One region of the Marinobacter sp. Hex_13 genome, then DNA from elsewhere that is predicted to be linked to it. Evidence: predicted binding sites of a transcription regulator. Region 1 holds the regulator's gene; each other region holds the start of a gene.
What was found. The regulator sigma-54, encoded in region 1, starts transcription at its own class of promoters, with help from an activator protein. The targets are predictions, from matches to a motif close to ANTGGCATNNANNTTGCTNT.

Region 1 (5,914 bases):
CCTGGAAATTCGCAGTGGCGAGATCGTCGGCTTACTCGGCCCCAATGGCGCGGGCAAAACGACGTGTTTCTACATGATTGTTGGCCTGGTTCCCGCCGACAACGGTCGAATCACCATCGACAATCAGGACATAACGCCGCTGCCCATGCATGGTCGTGCCCGCAAGGGAATCGGGTACCTGCCCCAGGAAGCATCCGTGTTCCGCAAGCTTACCGTACGCGACAACATACTGGCGATCCTGGAAACCCGCCGCGAACTCAAACGCACTGACCGGGAGGCCAAGTTAGAGGAACTGCTTGAAGAGTTTCACATTACCCACATCCGCGATAGCGTCGGCATGGCCCTGTCAGGCGGCGAGCGACGACGGGTGGAAATTGCCCGGGCGCTGGCGATGGAGCCGGCGTTCATCCTGCTGGACGAACCCTTCGCCGGAGTCGACCCGATCTCCGTGAGCGACATCAAGCAGATCATCCGACACTTGCGGGACAAGGGTATCGGCGTACTGATCACCGACCACAACGTGCGGGAAACCCTCGACATCTGCGAGAATGCCTACATTGTCAGCGGCGGCCACATCATTGCCTCTGGTAATTCGGACGATATACTGGCCAACCAGCAGGTCAAGGAAGTGTATCTGGGCAACGAGTTTCGCCTGTAGTACACTCGGCAAAGAACTTGCTTGGTGCGGCAAGTAGCCAGCATACAAAGAGTTTTTGTGCAACCCCGGCTCCAGAAAGCGCCTTGATGACGTAAAGAGAGAGCCTGAGTGACGGAAGAGAGAGACCGAGTGACGGATCCTGAACCATGGTTATGAAAGCCTCACTACAGTTAAAGCTGGGCCAAAGCCTGACCATGACGCCCCAGCTGCAACAGGCTATCAGGCTTCTGCAGCTCTCCACCCTGGACCTCCAGCAGGAAATCCAGCAGGCATTGGAATCCAACCCAATGCTGGAAACCTCCGAAGACGACGACAACCAGAATCCGGAATCAACGGACAGTGACAACGAGTCGTCTGAAACAGCGTCAACCGAGGAATCCAACACCGCTTCAGACACTGCTACTGAGTGGGACGAATCCGAAAATGGACCTGACTGGTCATCAGAAACGGACAGTCCCGACACCATTCCCGATGATCTTCCCGTCGACACCGCCTGGGATGACATTTACCAGTCAGCCCCCGCGTCAGCAGCCCGTAACGACGACGAAAACGACCACGACTTCGAAACCCGTAATTCCCCCACCGAAACGCTCCAGGACCACCTGGAATGGCAACTGAACCTGACGCCCATGAGCGAGCGGGATCAGGCCATCGCCCATGCCCTGATGGATGCGGTTGATAACCACGGCTACCTGACCTCTCCGCTTGAAGAAATTCATTCAGGCATGGTGGACGAATCCGACGAAGACCCGCTGGAACTGGACGAAGTGGAAGCCGTTCTTCATCGCCTGCAGCACTTCGATCCACCCGGCGTGTTCGCCCGTAATCTGCAGGAATGCCTGCTGATCCAGCTGAATCAGCTGCCCCCGGAAACACCCTGGCTGGCTCAGGCGCGACTGGTGATTACCCACTACATAAACCTGCTGGGTAACCGTGATTACGCCCAGCTGTTACGCCGCAGCCGCCTGAAAGAAGAGCAGCTACGGGACGTTCTGGCACTTATTACCGGGTTAAACCCCCGTCCCGGCGACACCCTGGATCAGGCCGAGCCAGACTACGTCATCCCAGATGTGATCGTGCGCAAGCACAATGAACGCTGGCGCGTGGAGCTGAATCCTGAAATTGCACCGCGCATTCGTGTGAATGCAAGCTATGCTTCTCTTATAAAGCGTGCGGACAGCAGTGCTGACAACACCTACCTGCGGGACCAGTTGCAGGAGGCAAAGTGGTTCATCAAGAGCCTGCAGAGCCGCAACGAAACCCTGCTTAAGGTGGCCACGCGCATTGTCGAGCACCAGCAGGGATTCCTGGATCATGGCGAGGAAGCCATGAAACCATTGATTCTCTCGGATATTGCCCAGGCGGTGGAAATGCACGAGTCGACCATTTCAAGGGTCACCACCCAGAAATACATGCACACGCCGCGGGGCATATTTGAACTTAAGTATTTTTTCTCGAGCCATGTCAGTACCGACGAGGGTGGAGAGTGCTCATCCACGGCAATCCGCGCGATGATCAAGAAGCTGATTACAACGGAAACTCCGAAAAAGCCATTGAGCGATAGCAAAATTGCAGCCATGCTAGGAGACCAGGGTATAAAGGTGGCTAGACGAACCGTGGCCAAGTATCGCGAGGCAATGCACATTCCTCCGTCCAACGAGCGAAAGCGATTGGTGTAGGAAGCGTCTGTTCCCGGCCTCACGGGGAGAGCCCTTTCCTGAAAGTATACCGCCTACAGCATAACGCTGTGGCACACAGCCGGTATCCTAACGGGTGCCGGCAAGCTGAAAACAGGAGAAGCCTATGCAACTCAATATTTCAGGCCATCACGTAGAACTGACTCCCGCACTGAAAGATTACGTATCAGGCAAATTTGAAAAGCTTGAGCGGCACTTCGACCATATCAGCAATTGCCAGGTTACCCTTGAGGTGGAAAAAGTGCGCCAGATGGCGGAAGCTACGCTTCACGTGATAGGTGGTGAGATTCACGCAAAGGCCGAAAACAGCGATATGTACGCTGCCATTGATGCACTGGTAGACAAGCTGGACAGGCAGATCCTGAAGCACAAGGAAAAGAACGTAGACCGGATGCACGGGAACGGCGCCCGCTAGGACGACGCCCCCGGCATGACAGTTAATCGAGCTGCGGCACTGGCTAACCATGCAACACGTGCCGCAGCCTTTTTTTACGGAAATGCAGTCGATTCATGACCGACACATCCCTGACTATCGAGAACATTCTCGCGCCGGAGCTAACCCTTTGCCGGGTGCCTGCCTCCAGCAAAAAGCGGGTTATGGAAACCATTGCCGAGCAGATCCAGCAACACGACGCTTTGCTCAGCGACACCCAGATATTCACTAATCTGGTCGCACGGGAGCGACTGGGGAGCACGGGTATCGGACAGGGCATCGCGATCCCCCACTGCAGACTGGAAGGGCTGGATCACGTGGTTGGCGTTTTGCTGACCCTGGAAGAAGGCGTTGCGTTCGATGCTATCGACAACCAGCCGGTGGACCTCGTCTTCACCTTGATTGTCCCCAAGGAAGCCACCAGCGAGCATCTTGAGCTTTTGAGCCAACTTGCTGAAAAGTTCAACGAACGTGCATTCTGCGACCAGCTGCGTCAGTGCACTGATGCAGGCTCTCTCTATCGCCGGATGACAGCCGAAACAAGCTGAACAACTCCACATCCAAGGTGAACGGGCTATGAAACTGATCATCGTCAGCGGCCGATCAGGTTCCGGGAAAAGTACCGCGTTACATGTTCTGGAAGACCTGGGCTTTTACTGCATTGACAACCTGCCCATTGGCCTCCTGTTCCCCCTCACACAGGAAGCCACCAACCAGAACTCTCCCAGCCGGCTGGGAAAGATGGCGGTCAGCATCGATGCCCGTAACCTTTCCGGAGAATTGAGCAACTTCGAGGATATCTACCGCAGCCTTCAGGATACTGGCGTAACCATCGAGATCATCTATCTCGACGCCGATGAACAGTCTCTTCTGCAGCGCTTCCATGCCACGCGCCGAAAGCATCCACTGAGTGATGACAAGACCTCCCTGAGGGAGGCCATCGGTAACGAAAAGAAGCTTCTGGAGCCGCTGTCCAAGCTGGCAGACCTCTACATCGACACCACGGGGCTGTCCATGTACGAGCTCCGGGATATGGTAAAGCAACGAGTCGCGGGCAGGCGCCACCAGGAACTGGCACTGCTATTCCAGTCATTCGGATTCAAGCACGGCGTGCCGTTGGATTCGGACTATGTGTTCGATGTGCGCTGCCTGCCCAATCCCTATTGGGACACCAGCCTTCGGCAGTTTGTGGGCACCGACCAGCCGGTTATCGATTTCCTGGAAAAGGAGCCGTTGAGCCGTAAGATGGTCGAGGACCTGACCCAATTCCTGGAAAACTGGCTACCCTCGTTCGCAGACAGCAACCGCAGCTATATGACCATATCCATCGGCTGCACCGGTGGCCAGCATCGCTCGGTTTATATCTGCGACCAGCTCGGCCGCTATTTCTCGGGCAAATACAGCAATGTGCAGGTTCGCCACACCGAACTGCCCCACCTGCAAAGCAGGGAAAGCTGAACCGCCTATGATCCGCCGCCCCATTACCATCATCAACAAACTTGGGCTCCATGCCCGGGCCGCAGCCAAACTGGTGGGCAAGGCATCTGAATTCGACAGCAGCATTCAGATCAGCCGCAAAGGGCGACAGGTGGACGCCAAAAGCATCATGCCAGTCATGATGCTCGCCGCCAGCCAGGGATCAGAGGTAGAGCTGATTGTAGACGGTCCGGATGAGTCCGAAGCTGTCGATGCGCTGGTTACGCTGATCAACGACTACTTCGGGGAAGGCGAATAACCACCTCCACACTGGACATCCTTGCCCGTCTACGGCATTCACCTACAACTCTTCCTCACCTATGTTGCCTAACTCCGCTATAATACGAGGGTTTTCTGACCGTGGGTGATCCATGACCGATATTCTGGAGAAAAGCCAAGCGCGCCAACGCCTTCGCTCCCTGAGCGAAGCGCTGGACAGTGGCGCCCTGAAACAGGTTGCCCGCATCCTGAATGGCGGCCTGAGCCCCAGTGACATCGCCCACCTGCTGGAATCATCACCACCCCGCCAGCGTGCCCTGCTCTGGAACCTGGTCGACAAGCAGCTTGAAGGCGAAGTCCTCCAGTATCTGAACGACGATATCCGAGGTTACTTCCTGAGCCAGCTGAACGCTCAGGAACTTGCTGACATCATCGAGGATTTCGAGTCGGACGATCTGGCCGACTTACTGCAGCAGTTGCCCGACACGGTCATCCAGGAAGTCCTGGACACCATGGACGAGCAGGACCGCCAACGTGTCGAAGAAGTCCTCTCCTACCCGGAAGATACCGCCGGCGGCCTGATGAACACGGACACCATCACGGTGCGCCCGGACATCAGTATCGACGTGGTTTTGCGCTACCTGCGCCGTCATCGCAACCTACCGCCGATGACGGATAGTCTTATCGTGGTCAGCCGACGCGACGAGTTCATCGGCATGTTGCCTATCACCAAAATGCTCGTATCCAACCCGGCGGCAACCGTGCGGGAGGTGATGGACACGGACATCGAACCGATACCGGTTACGCTGTCCGACACCAAGGTGGCAACCCTGTTCGAACGGTACGACCTAATCTCAGCACCCGTGGTCAGTGAGGAAGGCCGACTCCTGGGCCGAATCACCATCGATGACGTGGTTGACGTTATTCGCGAAGACGCAGACCACTCCCTGATGAGCATGGCCGGTCTTGATGAAGACGAAGACACCTTCGCGCCGATTCTGAAGACCACCCGGCGCAGGGCCGTGTGGCTGGGCATCAACCTGCTTACGGCCTTTACCGCTTCGGCCGTGATCGGGCTGTTTGAGGCGACCATCGAAAAGGTTGTGGCGCTGGCGGTATTGATGCCCATCGTGGCATCCATGGGCGGCATTGCCGGCAGTCAGACCCTGACCCTGGTCATCCGTGGCATGGCCGTGGGACAAATCAGTGGCGCCAACGTGGGCTGGCTGCTAAACCGCGAATTTATTGCGGGTGCCCTGAACGGATTGCTCTGGGCAGTGGTGGTTGCGTCAGCGGCAACCCTCTGGTTCAGCGACATCATGATTGGCGCCATTATCGCCGCCGCGCTGATTATCAACCTGATCGCTGCGGCACTCGTGGGCACCGTGCTGCCTCTGTTCCTGAAGTCCCGCAACATTGATCCGGCACTGG
Region 2 (5,914 bases), on a different contig from region 1:
CCACACCAACAAGAGAGACCACCAAAAAAATGACGTAGAACACCCGCCGGCGTCTAAGAAATGTCGTTGCCAGATCAACCAGGCTGATTTCGTCGTCGTATTGGGGACGCGAAGGCCCCTGGGGTGGTTCTACCATTTCATAACCATCGTTTGTTAAGAGTTAGTGACATTATGACCGTTTGCAGGACGAAAAGAAGTGAACAAAAGTTCCTTTTGGGCTTGGGATATGGGTTGCTGGATTACGCTTCGCTAATCCGACTTACTGCGGTGGAGGGTGGATAGAGGGACTTTGACGGTTTGTTGCTTCTGCATAAAGCTGATCAAGACGATGGCGCGCTCTTCGCCGTCGTAGGCCTGAAATATAGCGCTGATGCCTTTGAAGGGCCCGTCTTCCAGATCAACGGCCTGACCGGGTTTGATGCCGCCCTGCTCCGCCACGGTATGCAGGCTGTCTTTTATGTGCTGGATGACGTCATCCGGAATGGCGGCCGGTTTATTAGCGAAGCTAACAATCCGCAGGATTCCGCGCGTGGAGCGTAGCTTGGCCCACATGGGGTCCGTTTGCTCCAGGTTCACGAACAGATAACCGGGAAACAGCGGCTCCAGCTTTTTGGTGCGCTTGCCAGCCTTGATTTTTTCCACCGTGATTTTCGGGTAGAAGCAGGCGATGTCCTGATTCTGCAGATGAGTCAGGGCGCGATCACCCTGGCTGGGTTTGTGCTGCAATGCGTACCAGGTCATTTGTACCAGTTGCCAGCGGCAATGAAGTGCGGGTTTAGTACCTCTTCCTTGCCATACTGTAAAGGCATGCCCTCCAAGGTTTCCACCTTGCCTCCGGCAGCCGAGAGCACGGCGTGGGCGGCACCTGTATCCCACTCGCAGGTTGGTCCCAACCTCGGGTAAATGTCCGCATGGCCTTCGGCAATCTTGCAGAACTTGAGGGAACTGCCAGCCTGCACCAGCTCATGAGCGCCAAGGTTTTCGATGAAAGCTTTGGTTTCGTCGTTCAAGTGATTCTTGCTGGCAACAACGCGCTTGGCCTCACCGGGCTCAACCACACTGATCCGCCGGGTGCGGCCTGTACGGTCCCGCTTGTAGGCGCCCTCGCCTTTCAAGCCCCAGTAGGCTTCTTTTAACGCAGGCGCTGTGACGACCCCGAGAATGGGTTCGCCGTTTTCGATCAAAGCGATGTTAACGGTGAATTCACCGGTGCGCTGAGTAAAGTCCTTGGTGCCATCAATCGGGTCAATCAGCCAGAAGCGCCGCCACTGTTTGCGCTCGCTCCAGGGGATCTCTGCACCCTCTTCTGAAAGCACGGGGATATCGTGGCTGAGGTTTCGCAGGCCTGCCACAATCACCCGATGGCTGGCGACGTCTGCCGCAGTAATCGGCGACTCGTCCGCCTTAAAATCGACCTTGAAGTCCGTCATGTAGATGCTGAGCACCTTTTCGCTGGCGGCGTCTGCGATTTTCAGGACATCGGGGAGGATGGAGCTGTAGTGCATGAGGGTCGGCTTCCTGCGTCAGGTCAATTACGTTTGCGCTATTATGGGCGATAGTGACGCAACACATCAAAACTAATGCGGAGGCACCTTTCATTGAAGGTTCGAGGGAAATACTGGGGTGGAGGGGTATTAGCTGACAATAACTCTCTCGATCTGCATAAAGTCTATACGTCACCCACACCCACGGAGAAGCAGTTGCGAGCAACGTCAATAGAAAGCAAATCTGTAAGACTTCTTGGTTGGGGCACCGAAGTCAGGTGCTAGTTTGAAGCGGCCAAGACTTAAATGACTGCACAGCCTGACGGACTATAGCGGTCACTCCATCCAGGGGCGCCACTTGTGTCGACAATACAGCTCCAACTCCCCGTAACGGAGCGCTCCAGCCTTAAGACGACACCTGTCAGACTCCCGTGCGCATTGCCCCCCATGGTCACCTCAATGTGACCAGAACCGTCAGGATTCAGCACAGCGATATCGATAGCGGCTGTACCCGTTGTTAACGGTGAGGGGGAATAACCAATATCAGAATTAACCAATGCTCCGCTCTGGGACAAGCGTTCCTCTACAGCAGTTTTGTAAGCCGACAACTCTCCAAGCGCTTGATTTACCTGAGACTGCATAACATATCCCTGGTAGCTTGGTATGGCAATTGCCGCAATAATGCCGACGATCGCCACAACAATCATGAGCTCAATCAAGGTAAATCCGCTGTTTTTTCCAATCATATTACGTATTCCAGAAATCGAGACATACCTTCATTCAGCAAAACCCGGACCAACCTCACCAGGTATTGGGCGCGGGAAAAATCCATGTAGCCAGAAGCGCGGCAAAAGAGGAGCATTCTGGCTTTCAACATAAACCCTCAAGTCCTCCGTCATCGCTTCGTGATAGCGCCAAACCTCCTGTATCCACAAAATACCAAAAAATAATACGAAAGGTGCAAGCAGCATACTCGGGCGGACCCAACGTTTTACCTCCCCGCTAATAATCTTCGAGTCCGAATCAGTCGTGACCATTGGTAACGATAAAGCCCAAAAAATAGCCAGCACCAGCAAGGCTACAGACATTGTGGCAGGAACAAGAAAGACTGCAGAAACTCCAGCGTGAGCAAGACCCGCTACACATGAGGCAGTAAAAGCGACCACCAAAGAGGCTGCCCCCTGCATGCCCGACCCCATCAGTCTGCGCAGCGAAACAAGCCTTTTCACCGTCACGCAAATGAGAACAGCGACCAAACTTATCAACGCCCAGCCATACTCTGCCGCCCACATCAGATACATGTTGTGCGGATGCCCAAGAGTCCGCGCAGCTAAATAGTTACTGGTAAGAGTGGTGTGAGTGAGCCATGACTGCGCTCCCATTCCCCACGGGAAGTTCTGCAAACTCATTCCCCATGCTTCGACCCAAAGCGGCAGACGCCCGGAACCACCGGAGTGCAGACCACGAATCATGGTTTTCTCGAAAACCAGCTCTGGAATAGCCCAGGAAAGCAGACACCACAGAAGTCCACCTAGCAAAACGAATCTCAATGAAGCGGCTAGCCAGGGAATTGCCATCCGGCCGAAAAGGACCATTACTATCAATGCGGCAAGAACCAGACTGACCATCGAGCCCCTCGACGTCGTGAGGAACATCACCCACCACCAGATACCTGCCGTGAAATATACGCCCACTTGCCAAAGCGAGCGATTCTTGAGTGATCCATACAGCAGTGCCAACGGAAACAACGGCAGAAACCACGTAGCAAGGTGCCCCCAATAACGCATATTGACGAACCCCCAGGGAATGACGTCAACAAGATTCGAAAATTTGTCAGTAATGGCAAACGCGTAGGCTGTGAGAGTCATCGCCGCGTAGAAAAAACAACCAACCAGAATCACACCAACCAACGCGACGGCGGCTCTTTCTGTGCACCCACTTTCACGAATCTTCCAACCCATAACGGGAAACGCCAGAAAGAATAAGCCGTACATTCCCGGCTCGACCCAGCGATACTCGCTGGCAACAAAAGGAACTGCCAAAAGGAGAAAGCCTGCAGCAACGACAAACGCGGGCCAGTTATCACCCCATAATCGTCGCGTTGAACTCCGAGCAAGGATGAACGAAACAGAAAACGTCACAAAGACAAGAAGAAATACCTGGAAAAAACGTTGGTCAGCAAAGTTGCCAAAGTAGACCGGAAGGAAATCGATGAACAGAGAAACGAGAATAACGCACAGAAAAACAGGAAACAGAAAGAGATGAAGAAAAAGACTGGAATGACCAAGCATCAAAGGATCTTCATGAGTGCCGCCCGCCTTCTTCGCCACAAGACATCCTCAGAATCACTATTAATCAGAATAGTAAAACCCCACCGAGCGGCGGGGTTTTTGAACTTCTCAACCAGCCAACCTTCGAGAGGTCGGCCGGTTAAAGCTAGCTATTAAGAGTGTTCACAGCTAGCAGGAGCGTAAGAGTCTTTCCAACCCTGTGCAGCAGTACCGCCAGTCATGGAGCAAGAGTATGCACCGGCAAGGCTGCGACTAATAGTGATTACAACGCCACGAACAGAACCAGAGGCATCTTCACCCAATTGCACAGACCAAGACATATTGGGCAGAGCGCCGTTTTCCACGTCAAGACCTGCCGCATCACCGTAGTTATCGTCAACGAGGTTAGAACCGGTCCAACCAATATTGATTTGACGCGGATCTTGCTGCAAGTCATCTGGAGTCGCAACGACTTCACCACCACTGTTGAAAATGCTTTCAGCACTGGATTTCAGAGCATTAATTTCACCAACCACGCGAGAAACTTGTGAACGGGCGGTGTAGTCCTGGTACTGAGGAATAGCAACAGCGGCCAGGATACCGATGATCGCAACAACGATCATCAGTTCGATCAGTGTGAAACCCTTCTGGGCGTGATTCATTTGAATATTCTTCATTAGTCGACCTCTGTGTTTGTCGTTAATCCACTCGATACGGCCCGGGCCCGGCGGAGTCGCACCCCGTGACCGGTATCTAGAGCCTGGGTTTTGTTAAGCATTGCTCGTGCCAACTAAAGTCAACCGCCGACAAACGCCTTATTATCAGCACTTTATAAAACATTGTGAAATTCATCGCATCGACAAAAGAAGTCGACCCTATGCCCTCACACGTCACTGGGTGACAATTATTGTCAGATGACACATCCGTAAGCACCAGGTTTTCCGGGCACAAGACCACTTCATTGCCCGCACGCCTTTCCAAACCGTTGCCAGCCATCTAAACTCACTTCATCAGACCAACATCCGTTTCAGACACTTAGGCAGCGTTTTTTACACAATTTATGTCTACCAATAAAAGCAATGTAACGCTTACGGGCCTGGCGAGACGCTTCGTCGATGACGGGCTTATTGATGAATCCACCGCGAAAGATGCCTTTCTCCAAGCATCCCACAACCGCATTCCACTCATTACCTACCTGGTGCAGAACAACCTGGCGAATAGCGGGGGGCTCGCCTTTTCCGCCGCCATGGAGTTTGGCGTTTCGGTTCTCGATCTCAACGCCTTTATGCCGGAGATGATGCCCGATAAGGTCGTAGACGAAAAACTGATACGAAAACACAATGCCCTGCCGCTCTATAAACGTGGGAACCGGCTGTTTATTGCGGTCTCCGACCCGACCAACATCCAGGCGTTGGACGAGATCAAATTCAATACCGGTTTGAGTACAGACGCCATCCTGGTTGACGACGCCAAGCTCCGGGAAGCCATCGACAAGTATCTTGAGTCCCACGATACGTCGATGGGTGATCTGGATGATGCCGACCTTGAAGGCGTTGAAACCGAAGGCGGTGACCAGGAAGACGATGCCGTTGTCGCGACCAGCGATGTCGACGATGCCCCCATCGTAAAGTACGTGAACAAGATGCTTCTTGACGCCATTCGCGGGGGGGCCTCGGACGTTCACTTTGAACCCTATGAGAAAACCTATCGGGTTCGATACCGCACCGACGGCATTCTGAAAGAAATGTCGCGGCCCTCCATCAAGTTGGCCCCCAAGATTTCTGCCCGGGTAAAAATCATGGCGCAGCTGGATATCTCAGAGCGCCGGGTCCCCCAGGACGGCCGGATCAAGATGAAGCTGTCCAAGACCAAGGCCATCGACTTCCGGGTCAACACTCTCCCTACCCTTTGGGGAGAAAAAATCGTTCTGCGGATTCTCGACCCAAGTCAGGCAAAGCTCGGCATTGATGTCCTGGGGTATGAGGAAGAACAGAAACAACTGTACCTGGACGCCCTTGAGCAGCCACAGGGAATGATACTGGTGACGGGGCCCACCGGCTCAGGCAAAACGGTTTCCCTTTATACCGGCCTGAACATACTGAACACACCAGAAAGAAACATTTCCACGGCCGAAGACCCCGCGGAAATCAACCTGGAAGG
Region 3 (5,914 bases), on a different contig from region 1:
GATCATGGTGCCTAGCAGCCACTGGCGGATGCCGCCCACGATCAGGCAACTGAACATCAGCATCAGTGCCACGGCGACCGAGGGTATCGCAATCAATCCAATGCAGCCGACGAATCCACCCCCGATGGCGCAATCCGTTAACAGCATTTTCTGGCGAATACGGGATGAGTTACGGAGAAACGTTCGCCGGGTAAGTTGATGGGCAATGTGTGGCCAGGTCAGGGCGCCTGAAAGCAGCCACAGCATCCACAAGCCGAAGACGTCTTGCAGTACGCCTGACACAATAATGCCGGCAGTCGCCGTATACGCCAATATCCTGCCCTTGTAGTCGGGCATCGGCGGAATGGCGATCGGATGGTTCTGCGCGTCAAGCATGGCGGCCTTGCCGGCACTGGTACTAGCGTTACGCAGGTCAATCGGTGCGCTCATCATTCAGAAACGGATCCGCCCGACGAGCATATCTCTGAACATCACCCAATCGCCCATCAGGCTGTACAGTGGGTGTTTGAAGGTGGCAGGTCGGTTTTTCTCAAAGCCATAGTGGCCAACCCAGGCAAACCCGTAGCCGATGACGGGCAGGAGCAACAGATAGAGGAACTTGGCCGTTACAATGGCGTAGAGTGTAACGAGGATAACCAGTAGGCTGCCGACGAAGTGAAGCCTGCGGCAGTTTACATCGCTATGTTCTTCAAGGTAGTACGGATAGAAGTCCGCGAAATTGCGGAATGTTTGCTGTTGGCTCATAGGGCGTCTACCGGCTCGCTTATCGTTTTTAAGGTAGATAGTACTGTCTGATAGTGGAAAGTACTTAGACTAAAGACTAACAGTAAACCATCTGTCCCACAATTCATACGGTCGTTTGGCCCGAACTGACGTATTGAAATCAACCACAGCGAGGCGATATGACAGCAGTAATGGAAGCCCTGTTAAAACGATCTTCAGAGCCACGCCTGGAGGCGCCAGCACCGGACCCGGCAACGCTTGAAAATGCCTTTGCCTGCGCCGCGAGGGCGCCGGACCATGCGCTGCTTCGGCCCTGGCGGTACCTGATTATTGAGGGAGACGAGGCATTGAACGCCCTGGGTGAATTGTTTGCCGCCACCTGTGGCGACGGCGCCTCGGAAAAGGAGCGGGAAAAACGCTGCAAGAAGGCACTGCGGGCGCCTATGGTGATCGTTGGCGTTGCGTCTTACCAGTCCCATCCCAAAGTGCCGGAGATCGAGCAGTCCATGTCGGCCGCGGTGGGGATGGGGTATTTGTTGTTGGCTCTGGAGTCCGCCGGGTTTGGAGGCATGTGGCGTACCGGTGCCATGGCGCACGATCCAGCTATCAAGCGAGGCTTGGGGCTGCAGGACAATGAGATCATAACCGGGTTCCTGTATACCGGCAGTGTCAGTGCGCACAAGCCCAGCATACCCAGGCCTGAACCCAAAGAGTTTGTCAGGCGCTGGCCCCACTAGTTGCCGCCCCGTTGCCCCCGCCCCCGGCGCGGGGGAAATCCCTTGCCGCTTTCCGCCCTCAATTTACGATTCGGATAAGCCGATACCTGCCTCAGCCCGCACACCGCAACACCTCCTGAAAACTGGCATCGCGATTGCTTTTACCTCTGCAAGAACGCACAAACGGCAAAACGACCAACGCCGTGTGCAGGAATCGGAGGCACTATGGCAATTTCCCTGGACAAAGCATTAGGCATTCATCAGCACGCCCTGGAAGGCAGGGTAAAGCGTGCGGAGGTGTTGGCCAACAACCTCGCCAACGCAGATACCCCGGGCTACAAGGCGCGGGATGTGGACTTTCAGGCGATGATGCAGAAGGCCCAGGACAGCATGAGTGGTTTCGGCATGACCCGTACCCACGAGTCCCATATGGACACCTCGCCCATGGGCGCGGACAGCGAATTGCTCTATCGGGTACCGCACCAGCCGTCCGTGGACGGCAACACGGTGGATGCCCAGCAGGAGCAAACCCGTTTCATGCGTAATGCCATGGATTACCAGGCCAGTTTCCAGTTCCTGGACGGAAAGGTTTCAGGCATCAAAAAGGCACTCTCTGGCCAGTAAAACTGGGCGCAGCCATTAATTGAGGAGCACCATCATGTCTCTGGGTAACATTTTCGACATCGCCGGTTCCGGTATGACAGCCCAGTCGCTGCGGCTGAACACCACTGCGTCCAACATCGCCAATGCCGAGACGGCCAGTTCCAGTACGGATCAGACCTATCGCGCCCGCAAGCCTGTTTTCGCGGCGATACAGCAGTCCATGCTGAATCCGTCTCAGCAGAGCATGGCGTTTGGCAGCGACAACGGCCCGGGGGCAGGCGTTCGGGTTGAAGGCATCGTCGAGAGTGACGCCGAGTTGCAGATGCGCTACGAGCCTGATCATCCCGCCGCGAACGAGGATGGGTACGTGTTCTACCCCAACGTCAACGTGGTTGAAGAAATGGCGGACATGATGTCGTCGTCGCGCAGCTTCCAGATGAATGTGGACATTATGAACAGCGCCAAATCCATGATGCAGCGTATCCTGACCCTGGGTCAGCAGTAACCGAGCGAGGATTGAATCATGAGCGTAGTGAATAACACGACAGACGCTTCGGATGTGCTGAGCCAGTATCGAGTGCAGCAGGATCAGGCCAAGAGCGGAAGTGAGCTGGGCAAGAACGAGTTCATGGAATTGATGATCGCTCAGCTCAAAAACCAGAACCCTCTCGAACCTCAGGACAACGGCGAATTCATCTCTCAGCTGGCGCAGTTCAGCTCCCTGGAGGAAATGCAGAGCCTGTCCGGCAGTGTCGACGATATGGCCAGCCAGTTCCGCTCCACCCAGGCACTGCAGGCCTCTGCAATGGTCGGGCGTACGGTCTTGGCACCTTCATCCATTGGCGTGCTTGGCGCGGACGGTGAGATATCCGGCAACGTTTCCGTTCCGGCAACCACATCCGGGCTGAGAATCACCATTGAGAATGAGTCCGGTGAGCAGGTCCGGCAGATTGATATGGGTGAGCAGCAGCCTGGCCAGACAGCGTTCAGCTGGGACGGCAAGGATGGCAACGGCAACAGTTTGCCACCCGGACGCTACAAGGTGGTCGCAGAAGCCTCGTACCCCGGCGGGCTTGAGCAACTCGGCACCATGGTCAGCGCCAATGTCGACAGTGTGTCGCTGGGGCAGGGTGGCAGCATTACTCTGAACCTGGCCGGCATGGGCTCCATCGCGCTGCAAGATGTTCAGCAGATTAATTGATACCGGTGAAACAGTAAGAGGTGGAGTATGGGTTTTAACACAGGTCTTAGCGGTTTAAGGGCGTCATCGGTTGATCTGGATGTCACCGGTAACAACATTGCCAATGCGAGCACAGTAGGTTTCAAGAGCAGTCAGGCGCAGTTTGGCGACCTGTACGCTAGTGGTTTCCTGAGTGCCGGCACCAATCCGATTGGGGACGGTGTGCGGGTGCAGGACGTGAAGCAGAATTTTGGGCAGGGCAATATCAGTTTCACCGACAACGGCCTGGACCTTGCCATCAACGGTGACGGTTTCTTTGTGCTGAATAATGGCGGTGAGGTGCGGTATTCCCGTGCCGGCCAGTTCGGTGTCGACAAAGACGGGTTTGTCACCAATAACCAGAACATGCGGGTTCAGGGCTTCGTTGCCGATGAAGACGGTAACCTTTCCGGTATTCGTGGTGATCTGCAGGTTGAAACCGATAATCTGGCGCCTCGTCGGACCACGAATCTACGCTCGGACCTGAACCTGGATTCCCGGGAAACCGTGTTGGAACGCCGAGTTGCCGATATGGGTGATTACACGGCGCCCGCCGGCTCCACCGGTTTTCCGTCTGAAACCTTCGAAATCACCTACGCAGATGGCAGCGTGGTTAGCGTGCCCATCAACGCGGCGGGATCGACTGATTTCTCAGCGGCTGACGTTGTGGATGTGCTCAATGGGCAGGACGGTCTCTCTGCCTCCGCGACCACCACCTATGAGGGGATGTCCGAGGCGGACTTGAACGCCGCCATTGCGGCTGGCAACTTCAGCTTTGACCTTGCGGTAGGCGGGGTCACTGTGCCCGTTGATACGACAGGTGTGACCGATGCGGCTTCGCTGGTCACTGCAATTAACAACGCCCAGGCGCCGACGATCTCGGCGTCGCTCACAGGCGGTAACCTGAGGCTGATCGACAACCGTGGCAACAACGTCACCGCCGGTTTTACCAGCGACGGCCCGAACCCGGCACCGGAGACAACCGTTGGCACGGTGAGGCCGCAGGCCGATCGGGAGATTACCGATATTGCGTCAACCAGCGGCGCCACGAACCTCACGGATTCATGGAACGCACGCAACATTGAGATTACCAACCAGTTCAATCCGCTGGATCAGCGTACCTACAATCACGCAACATCGACCACCGTTTACGACAGCCTGGGTAACTCTCACGAGATGACCCAGTTCTACGTCAAGCAGCCAGCACCGGGTAATGGTGTGGGTGTCAGCGAGTGGTCAGTGTATTTGCAGATAGACGGTGAATTTGTTGCGGGCACCGATCAGAACCCCTATCAGGCTCGCTTTGACCAGGATGGGGAGCTGCAGTCCGTGAATGGTGACCCCAATGGCGAAATTCTGATCAGTGACTGGACGCCGAAAGACGCCGATGGCACGCCGAACGGCGCTGACGGTCCTCCAGCACCCGGAGAGGTTATCACCACGCCGATTCCAGAGCCCCCCACCACCTCGGCCTTCGTTCTGGACCTTGGCAATACCACCCAGTACGGGAGCAACTTTGGCGTAAACGACCAGCGCCAGAACGGGTATGCCACTGGCAGGCTGTCGGGCCTGGATGTGTCCGACCAGGGCGTGCTGTTCGCCCGCTACACCAATGGCCAGTCGCAGTCCCTGGGGCAGGTGGCCCTTGCATCGTTCAACAACACTAACGGACTTTCGCCTGTCGGGGAAACCACCTGGGTTGAAACCTTCGAGTCCGGCCAGCCCATTATCGGTGCACCTGATACCGGAACCCTGGGGTCGATCAAGGCCAGTTCCATCGAGGAGTCCAACGTGGATCTTTCGGCGGAACTGGTGAATCTGATCATTGCCCAGCGTAATTACCAGGCTAACGCCAAGACGATTGAAACCTCCGATGCGGTTACCCAGACCATCATCAACCTCCGCTAATTCTGAAATGTGAACATGGCACAACTCCTGCTTGAACATAGGAAAGACTGGAAACAGTCAATATTCCGGCAGGAGTTTTCCCATGGACAAAGCCCTCTATATAGGAATGTCCGGCGCCAAGCAGAACATGCTGTCCCAGCGCGCCCACGCCAATAACCTGGCAAACGTCAGTACCACCGGTTTCAAGGCGGATTTCGCCCAGGCCCGCAGTATGCCGGTTTTTGGTGAACATCATCCCACCCGTGCCTATGCCATGGCAGAGAGGCCCGGAACAGACCTGTCCGCCGGTGCATTGATGGACACAGGCCGCAAGCTGGACGTCGCCGTTGAAGGTGATGGCTGGCTGGCCGTCCAGAATCAACAGGGCGAGGAAGTATTCACCCGTTCCGGCAGCATGCAGATCGACGTCAATGGCCTGATGCGTCTCTCCAGCGGAGAGATGGTCATGGGTAATGGCGGACCGGTGGCGCTGCCGCCGTTCGATAACGTGCAGATTGGCGCGGACGGAACCATTTCCGTGGTTCCCGTTGGCGGTCCGCCGGACCAGTTGGTTGAGGTGGATCGACTGAAGCTGGTGAACCCACCCCGGGAGGCGCTGGAAAAAGGTGCAGATGGCTTTATCCGTCGCAAGGCGGACCAGGCGCTGGATGGTCCAGAGCCGCCTGATGCCACTATGCGCGTCGCGTCGGGGTTTCTGGAAAGCTCTAACGTCAACGCCGTGGAAGAGATGATCTCCAACCTGCAG
Region 4 (5,914 bases), on a different contig from region 1:
AATGGCCTTGAGCCAGGCGCCGGTCCCGGCCTGATCTTCCAAACCCTGCCACTGGCATTCGGGCAAATGCCTATGGGCAGCCTCTTCGGTACGCTGTTCTTCGTGTTGCTGATCTTTGCCGCCTGGACATCCGGCATTTCGCTGCTGGAGCCCATTGTCGAATGGCTTGAGGAACAGAAGGGGTTGAACCGTACGGTGAGCACCGTCGGAGCAGGCATCGTCTGCTGGTTACTGGGTGTGGCCTCCGTGCTTTCACTGAACCTGTGGTCGGACGTGACACCGCTGGGCATGTTTGCGATGTTCGAAGGCAAAACCATCTTCGACCTTCTGGATTTCCTGACCGCAAATATCCTGCTGCCCCTGGGTGGACTGCTGGTCGCCGTGTTTGTCGGCTGGACAATGTCTCGACAGGCGTTGGAAAGCGAACTGGGCATGTCACCGGGCACATTCTCGGTCTGGTATCGCGTCCTGCGTTACTTCACACCCGTTGCTGTCGCCGTCGTGTTCGTCTACAACCTGGTATAACCAATCAAGCGGGATGCCGGCCCCTGTTCTGGGGCCGGCTTATCAGCCAAACGGCCATCAAGACACCGTGTAACACCAGGAACGGTATGGCAATCAGCAACAGTCCATTCCAGTCAAACGCCGCCAATACCGCACCAGCACTCAGTGCAGCTGTCGCCTGCGAGCCGAATACCATCAGGTCGTTGAGCCCCTGAACACGGAACCGCTCCTCATCGCGATATCCCTGCGGCAACAGCGTGGTGCCACCAACAAACAGGAAGTTCCAGCCAACCCCCAACAGGATGAGTGCAAACAGGTAGTGGTGAAAGCTGATACCGCTGAACGCCAGGGCCACACACCCCAGATAGGCCAGCAATCCCAGCCCCATCATCCTCGGAATACCCACCACACGAATTAACCAGCCACTGACCAGCGACGGCAAATACATGGCCATGATGTGAATCTGAATGACCCACTTGGCATCTTCAAGCGGGTGATCGGCCACTTCTGTCATACTCAGCGGTGTTGCCGTCATGATAAAACTCATGAGGGCATAACCGATGGCGGCGGCACTGATCGCCGCCCATATGACCGGTTGCCTCAGGATGTCGGTCATCGGGCGACCGCCCTCCCCCAAGGCTTCCCGGACTCGCTCCCCGCTGGCGCGGTACCCGAATACCAGTACGACCATGGCAAGCACCTGCACGACACTCAGTGCAAGCCAGCCGCCCATGAAAGGGTATTCGGCTTGACCTCCACCACCGACAAGCGCAATTTCCGGCCCCAGCCACGCCGCTACAAGACCACCGAGAAGTACCCTGGCTGCGGCGGAGCCAGCCATCTCGGGCGCCACCGACTCCATGGCCGCAAAGCGGTATTGGTGAACCACCGCCAGCCCGGTTCCACCCACAACCGCCGCAACGCACAAGAACGGGAAACTTGCGCTCCAGGCTGCCAGCGTACCGAACAATCCGGACATCGTACCCGCCAGCGCGCCAAGCAACATAACCGGCTTGCGCCCCAGACGCTCCATCATCCACGTAGCAGGCTTGATAGTCAGCACCGTACCAACAACCACAAGGCCCACGGGCAGGGTTGCCCACTCAGGCGATGGCGCCAGAAGACGTCCGTGAATGCTTCCGATAAAAACGATAAAAGGCGCTGTACACATGGCAAGCGCCTGGGCGGCGACCAGTATCCATACATTGATCGGCATTGGGTGGGCCTATTTTTTGCGGTAGATGATACCTGGGTGGCACTGCACCATTTCGTAGAGATGAGGCAACCCGTTCAGCGATTCCGATGCTCCCAGTATCAGGTAACCACCGGGATTGAGGGTGGCATGGATACGGGTCAGGATGTCCTTTTTAAGCTCTGCCGAGAAATAGATCAGTACGTTCCGGCACATAACGATATCAAACTTTCCGAGCATGTAGCGTTCGAGCAGGTTGAGTTCCCGGAACTCAACCATGCTCTTGATCTGCGGTCGGATTTGCCAGCTACCATTCATCGCGGGAGTGAAAAACTGCTTCTGACGCTCGGGCGACAGTCCCCGGCCAATGGCAATCATCTCATACTCGCCACGGCGCGCAACCTCAAGAACGCTTTTGGAGATGTCGGTGGCGGTGATCTTCACATCCCGCAGCCTACCCGGCCGTTGGCGACGAAATTCTTCAATAATCATCGCTACCGAATAGGGCTCCTGCCCTGTCGAGCAGGCTGCCGACCAGATACGGAGTGACTGCGCTGATTTTCTGTCGCCGAACTCCGGCAGCAGCTTTTCCTGCAGGATGCGGAACGGGTGATTGTCCCTGAACCAAAGTGTCTCATTCGTCGTCATCGCATCGATCACGACTTCCTTCAAACTGCTGCGACCGGTTCGCTTCACGCGATCCAGCAGATCACCCAGGGTACTCAACTTGTTCTCTTCCATGATCCGCCGTAACCGGCTTTTCACCAGGTACTGCTTGTTGTCCCCGAGCAAAATTCCACACGCATCCTGCAGGAATGTCTTAAACGCCTCGTATTCCTGTGGGGTTATCTCAGCTTTCATTGGATCTCAGTATCGAGTGGGTCGGAAGTGACACCGGCGTCACTGCTCGCGATCGACAATTTCCATAACCCTTTCAGCCAACTCATCGGGGCTGAATTTTGCCATGAAATCGTCAGCGCCTACCTTCTGCACCATTGCCTTGTTGAACACGCCACTCAAGGACGTGTGCAGCATGATGAATACGTCCTTGATTGCAGGCTCATTTTTGCACTTGGTGACCAAAGTGTACCCGTCCATTTCCGGCATTTCGACATCGGATATGATCAGACACAGGTGGTCGACGGCCTGGGAACCATCTGCCGTAACTTCTTTTAGATAATCCAGGGCCTGCTTGCCGTCATTTTTTGTCACCACCTCCATACCGATGGCCGTGAGGCACCGCTCTATCTGACGTCGGGCCACTGCGGAATCATCCACAACGAGCACTGGTAGATGGCCGGGCACCCGCTCTGAACTGCGGTTGCGGACGTCTTCGGTGACATCCTCCTCAAACGGAGAGACTTCAGAGAGTATCTTTTCAACATCGATAATCTCAATCAGCTTGTCTTCAAAGTGCGTTACCGCTGTCAGGTAAACGTCTTTGCCCGCCCCCTTGGGTGGCGGCAGGATGTCTTCCCAGTTCATATTCACGATGCGGTCGACACCAGCCACCAGGAAACCCTGGGTTTTTCGGTTGTACTCAGTAATGATCACGAAGCTGGTGGCCATCTCTTCCTTGGGAATACCGGGAAGCCGGATTGACATACCAAGGTCAATGATAGGGATGGTCTCGCCACGAATATGGGCCACGCCCCGAACCATAGGGCGACTGTTCGGCAACGACGACAGCCTGGGGCACTGCAACACTTCCTTGACCTTGAAGACGTTGATGCCGTACATCTGCCGGCCACGAAGGCGAAATAACAGAAGCTCCAGACGATTCTGGCCCACCAGCTGGGTGCGCTGATTTACACTGTCCAATACCCCTGCCATCGTTTATATCTCCCACTCGAAACGTCTTGCTGCCGGCACGCATCTTGCTGCGTTATTCTAGAAAGTCGCGTGGAACCGGCTATGTGCCGGTTTATTGACTCACTCGATAGGCTTAACGGCCGAATCCGGAAATCATTAGGATATTCCTGAACTCGGGGCTTTACCCGGTTAATGACAGCATAGGACAAACTGCCGCGTATGCGCATTACCAATTTCGCCATCATATTGTTATTCGCCGTAACAGCCGGCCCGGCAATGGCCTCCACGACCACGGCCGAACAAATTCAAAGCAGCGCGGAACAATTTCTGGAGGCATTTTCAGAGGCTCAGGCAAACGAAGGCTTTACGGTTTCCCACGATACTGGCCAACTCGACGCACGCCTCTCGCTCGCAACCTGTGATACCCCACTCAGCGTATCGTTCAGCGGCGACCCCTGGAGAACCACCCAACCCTCGCTACTGGTTTCCTGCGAGGGCGAGCGCCCCTGGCGCATGTTCCTTCCGGTATCCGTCACGATAACCGGTGAAGCCATGGTCGCCGCCCGCCCCCTGGGGCGCGGCGAACGACTGACAAAAGCGGCAATACAGTCGGATAACGTGGTGGTGAATTCGATTCGACGGGGCGCAATAACCAATGTCGACCAGTTAATGGGCATGGAAATGCGCCGCGGCGTGAACGCCGGTACCGTATTTACACCGGATTTGGTGCTGGCTCCGGCAGCGATCGAACGCGGAGACCATGTTATCATCAGCGCCCGCAGCGGAAATTTTTCGGTAAACTCAAGGGGTAAGGCCCTGGCTAGTGCCGGGATTGGAGAACAGGTTCTGGTTGAGAACCTCTCGTCCTCCCGCACCGTGCGTGCCCGTGTGACTGCTCCCGGGCATGTCGAGATTCCCATGTAACCTCGTTCCCGGCATTGATTCACCGGAAACGGCAATCTGTTGCCGGTTTTTTGGAAAGATGACAAGAGTGTCATTTAACTCTTGCAAAAATCGCTAAAGAAACGTCAGGCCATGCCGATAGACAGGTATGAAATTTTGGAGCCGCCCAACGCGGCCGACCAGTTAAGCAGGTAACGTTATGTCAGTTGACTTTAATGGAATAGGCCCAGGCCAGGTCAACACCCAGAAAACCACGGCCGATAAATCTTCCGCTACCCAGAGCACTCAGCCCTCTACAGCTGAGCAGGCAAAGACCCAGGCGCAAGGCGCCCGTGGTGAAAATGTCAATTTGAGCAGCCAGGCGAAGAACCTGAAACAGCTCGAACAAAAGCTCGGCAGTTATCCGGAAATGGACGATGACCGTATCGAGCAGATCCGCTCTGCCCTTGAAAGCGGCTCCTACAAGGTTGATGCAGAGAAACTGGCCCAGAAAATGCTTGAGATGGATGAAAGCATTTTCGGGTGAGTAGATCATGGCCGCAATTGATGAACTGAAAGACCTTTTATCTCAGGATATCCGTCAACTCGAATCCCTGGCGGACGTCCTGCAGCAGGAAAAAGCCTGCCTTTCCACATCTGATATCCGTAAACTCGAATCACTGACTGGCGAGAAAAACACTCTGTTGGGTCAGATTCGTGAACGGGCCAAACTCAAAATCCGCCTTCTGGTGTCGATGGGGTTTCGACCTGAAAACGGAGCACCCTCACGGTTTATTCTCAGCGCCGGCCTGTCAGATGTTTACGACTTGTGGCGGGAGGCCGACGAACGCCTTAAGACCTGTCACCAGTTGAATAGCAATAATGGGCGGGTTGTCAGTCACCTTCAGAAGCGCCTTTCACGTCTTACTGATATATTCCGCGGCGTTTCCGGGCACCAGACCCTCTACGGTGCTCAGGGCGAGCAAAAGGCCGTATCACACCGTACCGTTCTGGCGAGCGCCTGACGGCTTCTGGGCTCCGCAAACGTCGGAGCCCAACGCATCCCATCAGCGAGTATAGATCGTCATCTGTGAATCGGGATGGAAGCGGATATTGTCGAGTGCAATGTTCCCCATGGACGGTCCCTGACTGCCGCTGACCCGTATATTGTCCATGCGGATCTGTTCGATCCTTTCCGGGAACGCCAGGGTGAGTCCGCCATCGTCACGAACCATGTAACGGGGAACATCATCCCGATAATGCACACCGGATATCGTCAGATCAGAATCCAGGAAGTTCAGCACCGGCACGAAAATGTTCGCTGTTAGTTTCAGGCCTTCGATGACATCCGGATCAACCTCTCCTGTCCCGTCGTTACTTCCGGTCATGGCAGATACCGTGGCGATACGATCCAACAAGGATTGATCACCCTGCCCCGACACGCCGGCCATCTCGTCGTCATTAAGCGGCGCCAAACCGGCACGCTCGTACAATTGCGCGGCGTCCGTAACGTCTCGTGAATCA

Region 2: the regulator sigma-54 is predicted to act here: its motif matches at 4,526-4,545, upstream of AXW11_RS15810 (pilin).
Region 3: the regulator sigma-54 is predicted to act here: its motif matches at 1,582-1,601, upstream of flgB (flagellar basal body rod protein FlgB).
Region 4: the regulator sigma-54 is predicted to act here: its motif matches at 3,561-3,580, upstream of flgA (flagellar basal body P-ring formation chaperone FlgA).

What each region holds. Positions count from the first base shown of each region.
Region 1 is NZ_LSMM01000070.1:86,245-92,158, reverse strand. It holds gene lptB (LPS export ABC transporter ATP-binding protein) at 1-658, shown strand, start outside; gene AXW11_RS17325 (RNA polymerase factor sigma-54) at 811-2,337, shown strand; gene hpf (ribosome hibernation promoting factor) at 2,462-2,770, shown strand; gene ptsN (PTS IIA-like nitrogen regulatory protein PtsN) at 2,866-3,336, shown strand; gene rapZ (RNase adapter RapZ) at 3,365-4,246, shown strand; gene AXW11_RS17305 (HPr family phosphocarrier protein) at 4,254-4,523, shown strand; gene mgtE (magnesium transporter) at 4,636-5,914, shown strand, end outside.
Region 2 is NZ_LSMM01000062.1:7,803-13,716, reverse strand. It holds gene AXW11_RS15835 (Wzz/FepE/Etk N-terminal domain-containing protein) at 1-136, opposite strand, end outside; gene rfaH (transcription/translation regulatory transformer protein RfaH) at 250-741, opposite strand; gene cysQ (3'(2'),5'-bisphosphate nucleotidase CysQ) at 738-1,505, opposite strand; gene AXW11_RS15820 (pilin) at 1,787-2,230, opposite strand; gene AXW11_RS15815 (O-antigen ligase family protein) at 2,261-3,814, opposite strand; gene AXW11_RS15810 (pilin) at 3,928-4,431, opposite strand; gene pilB (type IV-A pilus assembly ATPase PilB) at 4,815-5,914, shown strand, end outside.
Region 3 is NZ_LSMM01000084.1:7,290-13,203, reverse strand. It holds gene AXW11_RS19265 (adenylate/guanylate cyclase domain-containing protein) at 1-432, opposite strand, end outside; gene AXW11_RS19260 (Mpo1-like protein) at 433-744, opposite strand; gene AXW11_RS19255 (nitroreductase family protein) at 903-1,460, shown strand; gene flgB (flagellar basal body rod protein FlgB) at 1,665-2,063, shown strand; gene flgC (flagellar basal body rod protein FlgC) at 2,098-2,547, shown strand; gene AXW11_RS19240 (flagellar hook assembly protein FlgD) at 2,566-3,243, shown strand; gene AXW11_RS19235 (flagellar hook protein FlgE) at 3,271-5,169, shown strand; gene AXW11_RS19230 (flagellar basal body rod protein FlgF) at 5,252-5,914, shown strand, end outside.
Region 4 is NZ_LSMM01000046.1:8,143-14,056, forward strand. It holds gene AXW11_RS11965 (sodium-dependent transporter) at 1-525, shown strand, start outside; gene AXW11_RS11970 (MFS transporter) at 530-1,720, opposite strand; gene AXW11_RS11975 (CheR family methyltransferase) at 1,730-2,557, opposite strand; gene AXW11_RS11980 (chemotaxis protein CheV) at 2,597-3,529, opposite strand; gene flgA (flagellar basal body P-ring formation chaperone FlgA) at 3,728-4,432, shown strand; gene flgM (flagellar biosynthesis anti-sigma factor FlgM) at 4,611-4,937, shown strand; gene AXW11_RS11995 (flagella synthesis protein FlgN) at 4,945-5,415, shown strand; gene AXW11_RS12000 (cyclic di-GMP-binding domain-containing protein, MshE-related) at 5,458-5,914, opposite strand, start outside.